Regions from separate parts of the Pseudomonas sp. GW821-FHT01C01 genome, predicted to be linked through region 1. Evidence: riboswitches for the same ligand, from Rfam matches in the RefSeq annotation. Region 1 holds a riboswitch; the other holds the start of a gene.
The links. A riboswitch is a leader RNA that binds a small molecule or an ion and turns the genes downstream of it on or off. The one in region 1 is predicted to bind cobalamin.

Region 1 (8,207 bases):
AATGCCGCCAATCACGTCCGGGCGAGTCAGTACCAACAAGTCGTTGTTGCCTTTGACATCGCTCGGCCAGTCAGCGAAGCGTTTGCCACGGTAATCCTGCTCTTCAAGCTTGTAGCTCTGGATCATCGTGCCCATACCGCCATCGAGAATCAGGATGCGCTCTTTGAGGGCGTGCTTGAGAGCTTGAAGGCGAACGCTGCGATCGGACATTTGGACTACTCGGTAAGACCATGACGAAGGGCCGGGATGATAGCAAACCTGTGCGCTTTTAGAGCATGACTCGGTTTTGCATGAATATCGTTCATGTTGGTAAGGATGACAGACCGGTAGAATCGCGGCGTTTTTTCAGGATTCAGGACCAGGGACATGTCGTATCGCTTCGTCATCAGCGCATTGCTGTTGTTTTCAAGCTGGGGCGCTATGGCGCAAAGTCCGGCGATTTCCTCTGCCATTTCATACAGCCGCGACATTCAACCGATCTTCACTGAAAAGTGCGTGGCCTGCCACGCCTGCAACGACGCCGCCTGTCAGCTCAACCTGGGCAGCGGCGAGGGTGCAGCGCGGGGCGCGACGAAAGTCCCGGTTTATGACGGTGACCGCACTAAAGCAGTGGCACCGACACGGCTGTTTTTGGACGCCTCCGGAAAAACCGCCTGGCAGCAAAAGGGCTTCTATTCGGTGCTCGATGCCCAGGGCAGCCAGGCCGCATTGATGGCACGGATGCTGGAACTGGGTCACAAAACCCCGTTGCAGCCCAATGCCAAGTTGCCGGAAGACATCGTCCTGGGCCTGAACCGGGAAAACATGTGCGCCATGCCCGCGGAGTTTGACGGCTACGCCGCGTCGCACCCGAAAGAAGGCATGCCGCTGGCGGTGACCGGCCTGACCGATCAGCAGTATCAGACGCTGCAACGCTGGCTGGCCGCAGGCGCGCCTATCGATCAACAGGCCCTGGCCCCGAGTGCGGAAGAAGCCCAGCAAGTGGTCCAGTGGGAAAACCTGCTCAATGCGCCGGGTGCCCGGGAAAGTCTGGTGGGGCGCTGGCTGTACGAGCACTGGTTCCTCGCTCATCTCTACTTCAAGGATGGCGAGCCTGGGCATTTCTTCCAGTGGGTGCGTTCGCGCACGCCGACCGGCCAGCCGATTGACCTGATCAACACCCGTCGCCCGAACGATGACCCGGGCACGCAGTTTTACTACCGCTTGTGGCCGGTGCAGGGCGTGATCGTGCACAAGACCCACATCACCTATCCGCTGAGTTCGGCGAAGCTGGCGCGGGTCAAGTCGCTGTTCTACAGCGGCAACTGGCAGGTTGACGCATTGCCGGGCTATGGGCCGCAGAGCCGGGCCAACCCGTTTGCAACCTTCGAAGCGATTCCGGCCCAGGCGCGCTATCAGTTCATGCTCGATAACGCCGAGTACTTTGTGCGCACGTTTATCCGTGGGCCGGTGTGTCGTGGCCAGATCGCCACGGACGTGATCCGCGATAATTTCTGGGCGCTGTTCCAGGCGCCCGAGCACGACCTCTACATCATCGACCCGAATTATCGCGGGCAGGCGACGCCGTTGCTGGCCATGCCGGGGCAGAACGATGATGTCGGCAGCGTCCTCAGCCTGTGGCACGACTATCGCGACAAACGCAATGAATACGAAGCCTTGCGCCGGGACAGCTACGCCGATCAGCCGGCACCGAGCTGGTCGATCCTGTGGGCGGGCAATGACAATGCGTTGCTGAGTATCTTCCGCCATTTCGACAGTGCTTCGGTGACCAAAGGCCTGATCGGCGACGTGCCGCAAACGATGTGGCTGTTCGACTATCCGTTGCTGGAGCGTACCTACTATCAATTGGCAGTGAACTTCGACGTGTTCGGCAATGTGTCCCATCAGGCCCAGACGCGGCTGTATTTCGACCTGATCCGCAACGGTGCCGAGCAGAACTTCCTGCGCCTGATGCCCGCCGATTCCCGGGATGGCTACCTCGACGATTGGTATCAGAACAGTGGCAAATTCAAGATGTGGCTGGACTACGAGACCATCGATAACGACAAGCCGACGGCACTGAATCTGAATCCGCAGGATCCCAAGCGAGATTTCGCCCGGCAATTGCTCGCCCGCTATGGCGACCTCAATGCCAGGCCTGATCCAATCAATCGCTGCGACGGCGCCTACTGCTCGCGGCCGAACATTGATCCGGACCTGCAAAGTGCCGAGCAGGCGCTAAGCCGGCTGACCTCGCGTCCGGCGGCCGGGTTGAAAGTGATTGATCAACTGCCGGAAGCGACCCTGCTGCGAATCGAAACCCGCAGTGGCAAGCGTGAGGTCTACAGCCTGCTGCGCAACCGTGCCCACAGCAACGTGGCGTTCCTGCTCGGCGAATCGCTGCGCTATCAGCCGGGGCTCGACACCCTGACGATTTTCCCGGGTGTGCTCAGCAGCTATCCGAACTTCATGTTCAACATTCCGGCCGAGCAAGTGCCGGCGTTTGTGGATGCGATGGAAAACGCCAGGGATACCGACAGCTTCGAGAAAATCGTCGAACGTTGGGGGATACGTCGCAGTCATCCGCAATTCTGGCCGTATTTCCATGACCTTAGCCGCTACATCCACGAAACCGATCCGGTGGAAGAGGGCGTGCTGGACATGAACCGCTACGAGAACCTTTGATCCCCTGTAGGAGCTGGCTTGCCAGCGAAAGCGGTGTGTCATTCGCAATTGATTTGCCTGACACGACGCCTTCGCGAGCAAGCCCGCTCCCACAGGGGGTTATTGTCGGAATCTTTCCCGACAAAAATACTAGGACTTTGTCCGGCGCGTTGATTGGCGTAAACTGCGCCCAAGCCTGCGAGGAGTTTCCATGACCGCTATTACCATCACTGACGCCGCTCACGATTATCTGGCTGATCTGCTTTCCAAGCAGAACACCCCGGGCATCGGCATCCGCGTCTTCATCACCCAGCCTGGCACCCAGTACGCCGAAACCTGCATTGCCTACTGCAAGCCGGGCGAAGAAAAACCCGAAGACACCGCGCTGGGGCTGAAAAGCTTCACCGCGTACATCGACCATTTCAGCGAAGCCTTCCTGGACGATGCAGTCGTCGACTACGCCACCGACCGCATGGGCGGCCAGCTGACCATCAAGGCGCCAAACGCCAAAGTACCGATGGTCAACGCCGACAGCCCGGTCAACGAGCGCATCAACTATTACCTGCAAACCGAGATCAACCCGGGGCTGGCCAGCCACGGCGGCCAGATCAGCCTGATCGACGTGGTTGAAGACGGCATCGCCGTCCTGCAGTTCGGCGGTGGTTGCCAGGGCTGCGGCCAGGCCGACGTGACGCTGAAGGAAGGCATCGAGCGCACCCTGCTCGAGCGTATTCCCGAGCTCAAGGGCGTTCGCGACGTGACCGACCACACGCAGAAAGAAAACGCCTACTACTAAGGTGTTCGCTGCGAAACGAAAAAACGGCGCCCCGTGAGCGCCGTTTTTTTGTGGGGAAATTTCGTTGGCCCCTTCGCGAGCAAGCCCGCTCCCACAGTTGACCGCATTTCAATGTGGGAGCGGGCTTGCTCGCGAAGAGGGCCTTATGGACGATAGAGATGCGCATGCCCCGCGCGATACAGCGATGACTCACTGAAGTGGTCACTGCCCAGTACCCGACCCACCAGAATCAACGCTGTACGGCGAAAGCCCTTGGCTTCAACCTTTCCGGCAATATCCTCAAGCGTTCCCACCACCCAATCCTGATCCGGCCAGCTCGCGCGATGTACCACTGCAATCGGGCAATCGGCGCCGTAATGCGGCACAAGCTCCTCAACGATCTTCGCCAGGTGATTAACCCCCAAATGAATCGCCATGGTCGCGCCGTGCTGCGCCAGGCTGGAGAACTCCTCTCCGGGTGGCATGGCGGTTTTGTCGGCGTAGCGAGTCAGGATCACGCTCTGTGAAACGTCCGGCAGCGTCAGTTCGGCGCCCAAAAGGGCTGCGCAGGCCGCCGTTGCGGTGACGCCGGGCACGATCTCGAACGGAATTCCCAGCTCACGCAGATAGCGAATCTGCTCGCCAATGGCGCCATACAGGCTCGGATCGCCGGAGTGCACTCGGGCCACATCCTGACCTTTGGCGTGGGCGCTCTTGACCAGGTCGATGATCTGTTCCAGGTGCAGTTCGGCGCTGTTGACCACCTGCTCGGCACAATGACCTTCCAGTACGGCGGCTGGCACCAGAGAGCCGGCATAAATGATCACCGGGCAGCTGCGAATCAGCCGCTGGCCTTTGACGGTAATCAATTCGGGGTCGCCGGGACCTGCGCCAATGAAGTAGACAGTCATCGTCGGTTCCTGTGGAAAAAAGGGGGATGAACAGGGCTTCAGATGAAGAATGTTCATAATCAATGGCGGGGATTATCGGGGTTTTTATGCCGCGCCGGCCAATGCCAGGGTTGCCTGGGCATATTTTTGTCGTGGAATCAGCAGTTTTGCCGGGCCTTGGGCCAGTTGTTCAGCCAGGGCCAGTGCTGCGCTTTCCGCCACGCCATAGCAACCGGTGCGTTCAAATGCTATTTGCGATTGATGACTGAGTTGCGGCTCATAGACAGCCAGTTGTTCGCTGCTGAAATACTTCAATTCAAGGCCAAGCTGCTGAGCCAGTTCGATCAACGCAGGTTCGTCGCGCTTCAAATCGATGCTGGCCAGCGCCTTGATTTCATGACGAGCAATCTGGTGCGCCTCCAACGCCTGATCAAGCAGCGCCAGCAACGTGCTCACGGGGCAGCCCCGTTGGCAGCCCAGGCCGACCACCAGGGTCGGCGCTGTGCTGGCATCCGTCATGCGTGGTATTGACCATCGCTTTTGCGGCGGAACAACCAGGCGCTGATCAGGCCCAGGGCCAGCCAGAACGCCACGTTGGTCAGCTGCGAAGCGATTTTGAACTGGGCTTCCAGTGCTTGCGGAGCGAGCATCGAATGCACTTCCGGTTGCGGTGCGCCAATCACATGGGGAACGGCGAGGATCGCCGCACCGAGGACTTTCATCAGCCAGTGACGGCTGAACACGATCAAGGCAATACCGACGGCGGTGGAGGCGGCGGTGCCGATCCACCACAGTTGCCGTTGTGCCAGATCGGCTGCGGCAGTGCCGGGCAATTCAGGTGGCAGGCCGAGCGTCGGCGCGAGCACGAAGGTCGCATAACCGGCCAGGCCCCAGAGCAGGCCTTGAGAGGTTTTGGTCGGTGCACGCAAGGTGTACAGGCCGGCCAGCATCAGGGCGAAACCGACGGCCACCACCAGGTTGCCGCCAGTGGTCGACAGCACACGCTGCCAGCCGTCTTCCGGCTCCCAGGCTTCGGCATCGTGGGTGTGAGCAGCCATGGCGCCATCGGCGTGCTGGTGAACTTCAACAGCGGCTGGTTCGGCTTTTTCGTAGGTCTCGGCCTGCAAAATCAGCGGAGCGACCCAGAAACTTTGCAGCAGGGTCAGTAGCAGGGCGGCCAGCAGCCCGGTGAAACCTGCGGTTTGCGCAATACGCTTGATCATGTCGGCAGCTCTCAATGGCACGGGAATGCGGAGCTGTGACGGGTATCGTGGGCGGCATTGTGCACCGCTTCGATGTGCGAGAAACCGGCGAAATACACGAGGCAAGCGCCCAGGATCGACGCGCAGACGGCGGCGGTCAGGCGTTGGGCCAGGGTAGAAGTGGTGCTGGTTGTTGTGTGGCCGGTGCTGCTGATGATCGACATGGCGTTTCCCTCTGGTCTGTCAGCGGGGAATAAGAGCGCATGCAAAAACCTGCGCAACCAGGCGCGCAGCGTTTCGAACAGCGCCCGCCCACCGCGGGTTTGTTGTTTCAGTGATCGTACTGGTCACTTTGTGTTGCGGGCCGGTCTCCGGGCTCACGAGGGGCGCAGGCATCTGCCTGATCCTGCAAGCATCACCTTCCCATGCCGTAGTGGCACAGTGGATCTGATGCTTCGCTCGCTTACCGTTGCGGGGGCAGCACCGGACTGACATGGCTTAAGAGTAAAGCACATGATTCACCGGTTTCCCGTTTCACCCTGTGAAGGGCACCCGTAACAAGTTGTGTAGGAGAGCATGGGCGGGGGTTGGGCGTCAATTGGCAAGGGTTCTCAACTGGAAACCGAGTCGCTTTCTTCGCGAGCAAGCCCGCTCCCACACTTGACCCTTTTCTCCTGAAAGAACCCGATCAAATGTGGGAGCGGGCTTGCTCGCGAAGGGCACACCGCAGAAGTCACGTGAACATTGACCCGCCCCAATACCATGCGTAGCCTTGCGCTTTCGAGGTTCTTCGGCGTTTGTCGAAGCTAAGAAGGGAACGCGGTCGATGCCGCGGCTGCCCCCGCAACTGTGAACGGTGATGTTCGCTGCCACGCCACTGCAGGCTCAATCCATGAGACCGGCGGGAAGGCGCAGCGAATGCCAGGCTCAAGGCCGGCACACCGTCAGCCAGGAGACCTGCCTCGTCACAGATTCTCACTTTCAACCGGGCGGGGTGATCCGGTGGCGAACTCTTCAGGCACGCGCGTCCTCGTTGCCGGTTGTCGTCCCGTATGCCCGCCAGCTTAGCCAAAGGGCATCCGATGAAAACACTGGCCAAACTCCCCGTCACCATCGTCACCGGCTTTCTCGGCTCGGGTAAAACCACGCTGCTGCGGCACATGCTCGACAACGCCCAGGGTCGCCGCATCGCGGTGATCGTCAATGAATTTGGCGAGTTGGGCATCGACGGCGAAATTCTCAAGCAATGTTCCATCGGCTGCACCGAAGAAGAGGCCAACGGCCGTGTCTATGAACTGGCCAATGGCTGCCTGTGCTGCACCGTCCAGGAAGAGTTCTTCCCGGTGATGCGCGAACTGGTGGCCCGTCGCGGCGATCTCGATCACATCCTGATCGAAACCTCGGGCCTTGCCTTGCCAAAGCCGCTGGTGCAAGCCTTCCAGTGGCCGGAAATCCGCAGCGCCTGCACGGTTGACGCGGTAATCACCGTGGTTGATAGCCCGGCCGTCGCCGCGGGCACGTTCGCTGCGTTTCCCGATCAGGTCGACGCCCAGCGCAAACTCGACCCGAACCTGGACCACGAATCGCCACTGCACGAGCTGTTCGCCGACCAATTGGCCAGCGCCGACCTGGTCATCCTCAACAAAACCGACCTGATCAACCCGGCAGACCTGGCCCGTGTGCGCCTGGAAGTCGCCGAAGAATTGCCGCCCGCGGTGAAAATCATCGAAGCCAGCAGCGGTCGCCTGCCGCTGGACGTGCTGATCGGCCTGGGTGCCGGCTCCGAAGAACACATCGACAGCCGTCACAGCCACCACGACCATCATCACGATGGCGACGACGATCATGATGACCACGATCACGACGCCTTCGATTCGATCTCCATTGAACTGCCCCAGGCCGACGAAAGCCTGCTGATGGACGCGCTGACCCAACTGGTGGTCCAGCACGGCATTTTGCGGGTCAAGGGTTTTGCGGCGATCCCGAACAAACCTATGCGCCTGCTGATCCAGGGCGTGGGCACGCGTTTCGACAAGCATTTCGACCGTCAGTGGGGCGCCGAAGAAGCGCGCATCACCCGCTTGGTGCTGATCGGCCAGGAACTGGACGCCACTGTTCTCGAAGCGCAATTGCGCGCCGCGCTCAGCGTGTAAGCCATGCACCTGCTCAGGACCCAGCCCGGCGGTTTCGTGTCGGATGACAACATTGCCGACCTTGGACAAACCCCCGCCGAACTGGTGGTCCTGTGCAGCGGCGACTCCAGCCTTGCGCTGCTCGCCGAGGCGGCGCAGCAGTTGCCCGGCGATTACCCGAGCGTGCGCCTGGCCAACCCGATGCAGGTGCAGAACCATGCCTCGGTCGATTTGTACGTCGACGAAGTGCTGCGTCACGCCAAGGTGATCCTGATTTCGCTGCACGGCGGCATCGCTTATTGGCGCTACGGTATCGAGCGTCTGGTCGAACTGTCGCAACGCGGCGTGCAGGTGATTCTGGTGCCGGGTGATGATCGCCCGGACCCGGAACTCAGCGACCTGAGCACCGTCGGCGCCGAGGATCGCGATCGGCTCTGGCAGTTTCTGCGCCAGGGCGGCATGGGTAACGCACTGGATTTTTTTCGCTGCCTGGCCAACCGCTGGCTGGCTCGTGATTACACCTGGGGCGAGCCGCAAACCCTGCCACGCACGGCGATTTACCACC
Region 2 (8,207 bases), on a different contig from region 1:
CTCGACCGCCACCGTTGAAACGTTGCTCGATGCGATCGGCAAAACGGCCGAACGCCACCAGCGGATGCCAGCGCCTGGGTTCACCCAGCAGCGCATCCAGCGCCACCGCGGCGACACTCAACAACGCCACACTCATTGACTCACTCCCCAATAGTTTTCATACAGCAATTCCTGCAGCGGACGCGCCTGCGCCCAGCCTTCGAGTACCAGCATCGGCGCCGGATAAAATTCCCTCACCGGCCCCAGGCACAGCACAGCCAGCGGTTTGGCTCCGGGTGGCAACTCCAACAAATCGGCCAGGGCTTGCGGTTCGAACAGCGACACCCAGCCCATGCCCAGACCTTCCGCGCGGGACGCCAGCCACAGGTTCTGGATCGCACAGGACAGCGAAGCCATGTCCATTTCCGGCAAGGTGCGGCGGCCGAAGATATGCCGCTCGCGGTCGTCCATCAGTGCGGCGACCAATACCTCGGCGCAATCGCTGATGCCTTCAACCTTGAGCTTCATGAACTCATCGCTGCGCTCGCCAAGGGCTTCGGCGGTGCGAATGCGCTCTTCTTCCACCAGGGCCTGGATTTGCCCACGCAAGGCGCGATCGCTGATGCGGATGAAGCGCCAAGGCTGCATCAGGCCCACGCTCGGCGCCTGATGCGCAGCCTCGAGCAGGCGCCGAAGCAACTCGGGCTCGATCGTACCGCCGCTGAAGTGGCGCATGTCGCGGCGTTCGGCGATGGCGCGGTAGACCGCTGCGCGCTCGACTTCGGAGAATGCGTTGTCGGTCATGGCCTCTTCGCGGGCAAGCCCGCTCCTACAGGGGGTTGGTGATCCATTGTAGGAGCTGGCTTGCCAGCGAAGGCGGCCTCAAGGCTCGGCGCAAACAGCGCGGCAATCGCCGAGGGATTGGACGGAAAATAAAAGTGCACGTAAGAGGCGGTCATCCGCCCTTCACGGTAAACCGCCTCCGCTCCACGCCCGCCGTTAGGGCTCATGCCACGGGCAATCGGCGCCAGTTCAGTGCTGGTCAGAGAATGGTGATAGGTGTGCCCGCGCAGCGAACCTTCCGGCAGTTCCACCGCTTGCAACGCCAGCGCCGCCAGACGCTTTTGCATGACCGCATCACCGGCTAGCAAGCCAACCAGTTCGGCACGAGTGCCCTCGACATCGGTCAGGGAGTCGAGCAGATACAACATGCCGCCACACTCGGCGAGCAACGGTTTGCCGGCGGCGTGGTGCGCGCGAATCGCATCGAGCATCGCAGTGTTTTGCGCCAGTGCAACATGGTGCAGTTCCGGGTAACCACCCGGCAGATACAGGCTGTCCGCCTCCGGCAACGCACTGTCGCGGATCGGCGAGAAGAACGACAACTCGGCGCCCATCGCTCGCAGCAAATCCAGGCTCGCGCCGTAGGTGAACGCAAAGGCCTCATCACGGGCGACGGCAATGCGCACGCCGGCCAGCAGCGGTTCGGCTGCGATGACATCAGGTGCGGCGAACTCGACCGCCGGTGGCAGCGCGACTTCGCAACTGCTGGCCAGGGCATCGGCTGCCGCATCGAGGCGCAGGTCGAGATCGTTCAACTCACTGGCCTGAACCAGGCCAAGGTGCCGGCTCGGCAATTCGATCCCGGTTTCCCGGGACAGCGCGCCGTACCAGCGCAATCCTTCAGTCAGGCTGCCTTCGAGCAGTTGCGCGTGGCGCAGCGTGCCGACACGATTGGCCAGCACGCCGGCGAATGGCAAGTCCGGCTGATAACGCGCCAGCCCCAGGGCCAATGCGCCAAAAGTCTGGGCCATGGCGGTGCCATCGATTACACCCAGCACCGGCACACCGAAATGCCGCGCCAGATCGGCGCTCGACGGCGTACCGTCGAACAGCCCCATGACGCCTTCGATCAGGATCAGGTCGGCTTCAGCGGCGGCTTCCCACAACAGTCGACGACTCTCCTGCTCGCCAACCATCCACATGTCCAGTTGATATACCGGCGCACCGCTGGCACGTTCGAGGATCATCGGATCGAGAAAGTCCGGACCGCACTTGAACACGCGAACCTTGCGCCCCTGATTGCGATGCAATCGGGCCAGCGCTGCGGTGACGGTGGTCTTGCCCTGGCCGGAGGCCGGTGCGGCAATCAGTACCGCCGGGCAATGACGAGGCGTGTTCACAGCTCGACGCCTTTCTGCGCTTTGATCCCGGCTTGAAAGGCGTGCTTGATCATGCCCATTTCAGTGACGGTGTCGGCCATCTCGATCATTTCCGGCTTGGCGGCACGCCCGGTGACCACCACGTGTTGCATCGGCGGTCGGGCCTGCAAGTCGCTGAGCACCTGGTCGAGATCGAGGTAGCCGTGCTTGAGGGCGATGTTCAGCTCATCCAGCACCACCAGACCGATGGACGGATCGCGCAGCAGCTCCTGCGACACTGCCCAGGCGGCTTCGGCGGCGGCGATGTCGCGCTGACGATCCTGGGTTTCCCAGGTAAAACCTTCGCCCATCACGTGAAAGCGCACCTGCTCGGGAAAGCGTCGGAAGAACAACTCTTCGCCGGTACTGTTGCGGCCCTTGATGAACTGCACCACGCCACATTGCATGCCGTGACCCAAGGCGCGGGCGAGCATGCCAAAAGCCGAACTGCTCTTGCCTTTGCCGTTGCCGGTCAGCACCAGCAACAGGCCGCATTCGTTCGGGGAATTGGCAATGCGCTCGTCGATCACGGCTTTTTTGCGCTGCATGCGCGCCAGGTGGCGTTCGTCACGATCGGGGGTATCAGTCATGGGGGAGCTCTCCGTTGAGGCTGGAATAACGGCGGGCAGGCACAACAATAGAAGGCAAAAAGCCTGGCATCGCCCACCGTGATGCCGCTGGATGAATCAGGCCGGTCTCCGGGCTCATGAGTGGCCGCGGGGCCAGACTGTGCGCCTTCCCGCATCAAACCGACACAGTGGCACCAGACACAGTTTTCACTCATTTACCGTTGCGGGGGCAGCGCCGGAATTGCAGGCCTTCGACTTGAAGAAGAACTCACTCACCGGCTTCCCTGTTTCACTCTGTCGACCCAAGCCACAGAGCACCTGAAACAAGCCGCGAAGGTTAGAGGGTTGGGGGTGGAGCGTCAATTAAAGCCGGGAGGCCACCTGCCGAATAACTGCTGTCAATCAATAAACTGACGCCAATCTTGTGCCACGCTCTCAGCAGTGATATCAAAGAGCCACAACCTCACAACACAATAACAAGGGTGAGCCCATGCAAGGCATGATCATCAGCAATCCAAATCTGGAATTCCTGCGCCCGGTGCTCGAGCGCTGGTTCGAATGCATCGACCGCTATAACGCCGTCCGCGGTGATGGCGACACACCGTACTGGCACGACGAAAAAGCCAATCTCGGACTGCTGTCTGCCGCCGCCTGGATGGCCGAGATGGTCACGTTGCAACAGACGCCAACCCGCAAACAGACCGAAGAAGGCGAACGCAACAGCCGCGCCGACCTGTTCCTCGCCTCGCCCGAAACCCGCGCCTACATCCAGACCAGCCAGCGCTGGCCACGGGTCAACAGTCTCAACCTGACCCAGGCCCTGCTCGATATCGCCAGCGACGCGAAGCGAGTGAGCCATGCCAGTGACCTGAAGCTCGGCTGCCTGTTCGTCGCACCGCAAAAAGCCCAGCAAGGCGCCACGCCGGAAGAACTCCAGGACATGGTCGACGACCTGCAAAAGGAACACACCTGCGCTGTGGCCTGGTATTTCCCTTACGCCTATCGCAAGTTGCGCAACGAAGCCGGCAACTATCACCCTGGCATTGCAGTGCTGTTCAAGGAAGCACGCGGCTAAGGGTTGAACCATCGGACGACAACGCTCCTCTATGATTAGAACAAGGCATTCATAGGGAACACCAGCATGCGCACGCCCCCGCTCGTTCTCGTTATCGCGCTCAGCGGAGGGCTCGCCGCTTGTGGCGAGACCTCCAGGCTGCAAGTCTCCGACGGCACCGGCCCGTCACCTCAACTACCAGAACCCAACAAGACCCTGGTTCCGACCGTGAACATTGCACCTGCCATTGGCTGGCCGGAGGGTGCGAAGCCCATCGCCGCCAATGGCACCCAAGTGGCCGTTTTTGCCGAAGACCTGGATCACCCGCGCTGGCTTTATGTGCTGCCCAATGGCGATGTGCTGGTGGCGGAAACCGCCGCACCACCCAAACCCGAAGACAGCAATGGCATTCGCGGTTGGGTCATGAAGAACGTCATGGGGCGTGCCGGATCTACCGTGCCCAGCCCGAACCGCATCACGTTGCTACGGGACAAGGATCACGACGGCATCGCGGAAACCCGAACCGTGTTTCTGGAAAACCTCAACTCGCCGTTTGGTATGACACTGGTCGGCAAAGATCTGTACGTTGCCGATACTGATCGCTTGTTGCGATTCCACTATGAAACCGGCGACACGGCGATCAAGTCGCACCCCGTCAAAGTGGTCGATTTGCCCGGCGGCCCGCTGAACCACCACTGGACCAAAAACGTCATCGCCAGCAAGGACGGCAGCAAGCTCTACGTCACCGTGGGCTCCAACAGCAACGTCGCCGAAAACGGCATGGACAAGGAAGAAGGTCGTGCAGCGATCTGGGAAGTGGATCGTGCCACCGGCCAGCACCGGATCTTCGCCTCCGGCCTGCGCAACCCCAACGGCATGGCGTGGGAACCGCACAGCGGCGCGCTGTGGACCGCGGTCAACGAACGGGACGAAATTGGCAGCGACCTGGTACCGGACTACATCACCTCGGTGAAGGACGGCGGGTTCTATGGCTGGCCGTTCAGTTACTACGGGCAGCATGTCGACATACGCGTCGAGCCGCAAAACCCGGACCTGGTGGCCAAGGCCATTGCCCCAGACTACGCGCTCGGCCCGCACACAGCATCCCTGGGCCTGACCTTCGCCGAAAACAGCAAGCTGCCGGCGCCTTTCACTCAAGGGGCATTCATCGGTCAGCACGGCTCATGGAACCGCAAACCCCACAGTGGCTACAAAGTGATTTTCGTGCCGTTCAGCACCGGCAAACCGGTGGGAAAACCGGTTGACGTGCTCACCGGCTTCCTCAACGACAAGGAACAAGCGATGGGTCGCCCGGTAGGCGTGGTGATCGACCAACAAGGCGACCTGCTGGTGGCCGATGATGTGGGGAACAAGGTGTGGCGGGTGTCGCCGGTAAAATAAATTCCAACTGCCAACATATCCCCCTGTGGGAGCGGGCTTGCTCGCGAAGGCGCCATAACATTCAACATCAATGTTGACTGACAATCAGCTTTCGCGAGCAAGCCCGCTCCCACAGGGTTCAGCGTTTGCGACAGAGAGTGAGCCCATCACCCAACGGCAACAACGACAAATCCACCCGCGCATCGTCTTTCAAGGCCCGGTTGAGCGCCTGGATCGCTCGGGTGTCCGCACTCTCGGGACTGACCTCAAGTACGCGCCCGCTCCATAGCGTGTTATCGAACACCGCCAGCCCACCGACCCGCAGCAAACGCAGGGCGTGTTCCAGATAACCCGGGTAGTTGGCCTTGTCGGCATCGATGAACACCAGATCGAACGGTTCGCCCTGCCCTTGTCGCTCAAGCTCGGCCAGGGTTTCCAGTGCCGGCGCCAGGCGCAGGTCAATCCGCCCGGCGAGCCCTGCTTCTTGCCAGTACCGCCGCGCGATGGCGTTGTAGTCGCCGGGGATATCACAGCAAATCAGCGAACCGTCAGCGGGTAATGCCGCCGCCATGCACAGCGCGCTGTAACCGGTAAAGGTGCCGACTTCGAGCAAGCGCCTGGCCCCCGTCAGCTTCACCAACAAGGCGAGAAACTGCCCCTGCTCAGGCGCCACCTGCCAACGCGCCATCGGCAGCGCCTGGGTCTCATCGCGCAAGCGCTTGAGCAGTGGCGTTTCGCGCAGCGACACATCGAGTAGGTATTGGTACAGGGCGTCGTCGAGATTGAGCGTGCGAGCAGTCATGACCACCAGCTCCGGAAGTTACGGATTGCGCGCCAAATGTTCGGGCTGCAGAACACGTTTTGCGCTCAGATAAGCCTTTTGCCAATACGCTTTGGACAGGCTATCGAGTTTCACGGTGCCGCCGGTGGCTGGCGCGTGGACGAAACGCCCTTCCCCCACGTAGATCCCGGCATGACTGACCTGGGAACCGCCATTGGTGGCGAAGAAAATCAGGTCCCCGGTTTGCAGGCCTTCCTTGCCCACGTTCGCCGCTTGCATGGAGATCATCTCGCGAGTGGTGCGCGGCAAGGAAATACCGGCGACGTCACGGTACACGTAAGCGATCAAACCGCTGCAATCAAATCCGGAATCCGGCGTGTTGCCACCCCAGCGATAAGGTGTACCCACCAGACCGAGCGCGCGAAACAGCACGTCTTCCGCCTCGGGCGAAAAAGCTTGTGAGGAGCCAAATACGATGGGAGCGCGAACCACCGGCGCAGGAGGCGGTGTGCGGCTGGCGCAGGCACTGAGCAGCGCGGCGAAGAACATGATTGCGAGGCGGGCCGACGTCGTCATAAGCAGAGCATCCTGATCTGGCTGCGGCTTTTTTCTGCCGGGAGTGCAGAAAAGAAAACCGCCTGCGCGTGACGCAGGCGGTTTGCCATCATTAATACATCAGGATTCTAGCGGCTATGCGGCAAACTTCAAGTAAGACTTTAAGTTCGCCTTACAAACTGTCTGCTTATTTACGTGCAGTGACGATTGGCGAGGCGTTAGGCGCCATCGCCAGGGCACGCTTGGCTTCGATGAAGGTTTTGCTCCAGTAGCTGTCGCCCAGGCTATCGATCCGCACACCACCGCTACGGCGGCTGCTGGAGTGGATGAACTGGTTGTCACCCAGGTAGATCCCGGCGTGACTGACGCGGCCGCGACGGCCATTGGTTGCGAAGAACAGCAGGTCACCCGGTTCCAGCTTGCTGCGCGAGACCAGCGGAGCATCCACGTTGATCATTTCGCGGGTGGAGCGCGGCAGATTCATGCCCGCTTCTTCGCGGAACAGGTAGCCGATGAAACCGCTGCAATCGAAGCCGGCTTCGGAAGTACCGCCGAAACGGTAACGGGTACCGATCAGGGACATGCCACGTTCGAGGATGCTGTCGGCCAGGACCGGAAGCTGGTAGGACTTGCCACCGGCGAAGTCTGCGAGCTCTTTTTCGGTAGCCAGTTCTTCCTGGTAAAGAGCGGAAGATTGGGCAGTAACGGAGTTTTGAACCTGTTGTTGCTGCGCTTGCTGGGACACTGGAGTGTGGGCAGCGCAACCGAACAACAGGGTAACGAGTGCGAGAGGCACGAGGGGTGCGAAGCGATTTAGCATGGGCACGACCGTGGCTGAAAGTTGTAAAGAAGCCGAGACTATGCCCGCTATCAACCTCATTTGCAAATTCAATCGATGTTTTTGTGACTTCCCGGTTTCTCGTTTACATCTAAGCGCTTAAGCCCATTTTGAACAGACACGCAGCCTGCAACCGTGCAGGAAAGCGTGCTTTCTGGCGCCTGAAATATGCCAAAACCCGTCAGCACCCCGGTTTAAGCGGGTTCTACCAGCCCAGGGTTTCTTTCAAAAACGGGATTGTCAGCTTGCGCTGAGCCTGAAGGGAGGCCTGATCGAGACGCTCTAGCAGCTCGAACAACGCACTCATGCTGCGGGTACCGCGAGTCAAAATGAAATGCCCGACTTCGTCGGTCAGGTGTAGACCACGACGCGAAGCGCGCAATTGCAGGGCACGCAATTTGTCCTCATCGGAAAGCGGACGCATCTGGAAGATCAACGCCAGGGTCAGGCGGGATTTGAGATCCGCCAGCTTCACCGGTAACTCGCGAGGGGATGTCGACGCGGCAATCAGCAATCGTCGGCCGCTGTCGCGCAAGCGATTGAACAGATGGAACAGCGCCTCTTCCCAATCCGCTCGCCCGGCAACCACTTGCAAATCATCCAGGCAGACCAGTTCGTACTGCTCGAGGTTGTCGAGGATTTCGGTACCGCGATCGAGCAACTCGGCCAACGGCAGGTACACCGCCGGCTCACCCAACTGTTCAAAACGCAAGCAAGCGGCCTGCAACAGGTGCGTGCGCCCTACCCCGTCTTTGCCCCAGAGGTAAATCAGGCTCTCGGTCCACCCGGCGTCGGCTTCGCACAGCCGCTCGACATAGCCGAGTGCAGCGGCATTGGCGCCTGGGTAGTA

Region 2: another riboswitch for cobalamin. It lies ahead of cobO (cob(I)yrinic acid a,c-diamide adenosyltransferase); the one in region 1 lies ahead of AC07XF_RS06045 (CbtB domain-containing protein).

Annotation. Positions count from the first base shown of each region.
Region 1 is NZ_JBWKXF010000006.1:46,751-54,957, forward strand. It holds gene metH (methionine synthase) at 1-210, opposite strand, end outside; gene AC07XF_RS06020 (fatty acid cis/trans isomerase) at 367-2,664, shown strand; gene nfuA (Fe-S biogenesis protein NfuA) at 2,855-3,439, shown strand; gene cobM (precorrin-4 C(11)-methyltransferase) at 3,583-4,329, opposite strand; gene AC07XF_RS06035 (cobalamin biosynthesis protein) at 4,414-4,827, opposite strand; gene AC07XF_RS06040 (CbtA family protein) at 4,824-5,531, opposite strand; gene AC07XF_RS06045 (CbtB domain-containing protein) at 5,543-5,734, opposite strand; cobalamin riboswitch at 5,856-6,081, opposite strand; cobalamin riboswitch at 6,277-6,489, shown strand; gene cobW (cobalamin biosynthesis protein CobW) at 6,593-7,663, shown strand; gene cobN (cobaltochelatase subunit CobN) at 7,667-8,207, shown strand, end outside.
Region 2 is NZ_JBWKXF010000055.1:6,895-15,101, reverse strand. It holds gene cbiB (adenosylcobinamide-phosphate synthase CbiB) at 1-136, opposite strand, end outside; gene bluB (5,6-dimethylbenzimidazole synthase) at 133-783, opposite strand; gene AC07XF_RS24465 (cobyrinic acid a,c-diamide synthase CobB) at 780-2,162, opposite strand; gene cobO (cob(I)yrinic acid a,c-diamide adenosyltransferase) at 2,159-2,770, opposite strand; cobalamin riboswitch at 2,853-3,086, opposite strand; gene AC07XF_RS24455 (hypothetical protein) at 3,240-3,824, shown strand; gene AC07XF_RS24450 (PQQ-dependent sugar dehydrogenase) at 3,891-5,204, shown strand; gene AC07XF_RS24445 (O-methyltransferase) at 5,323-5,985, opposite strand; gene AC07XF_RS24440 (C40 family peptidase) at 6,004-6,540, opposite strand; gene AC07XF_RS24435 (C40 family peptidase) at 6,707-7,339, opposite strand; gene hda (DnaA regulatory inactivator Hda) at 7,563-8,207, opposite strand, start outside.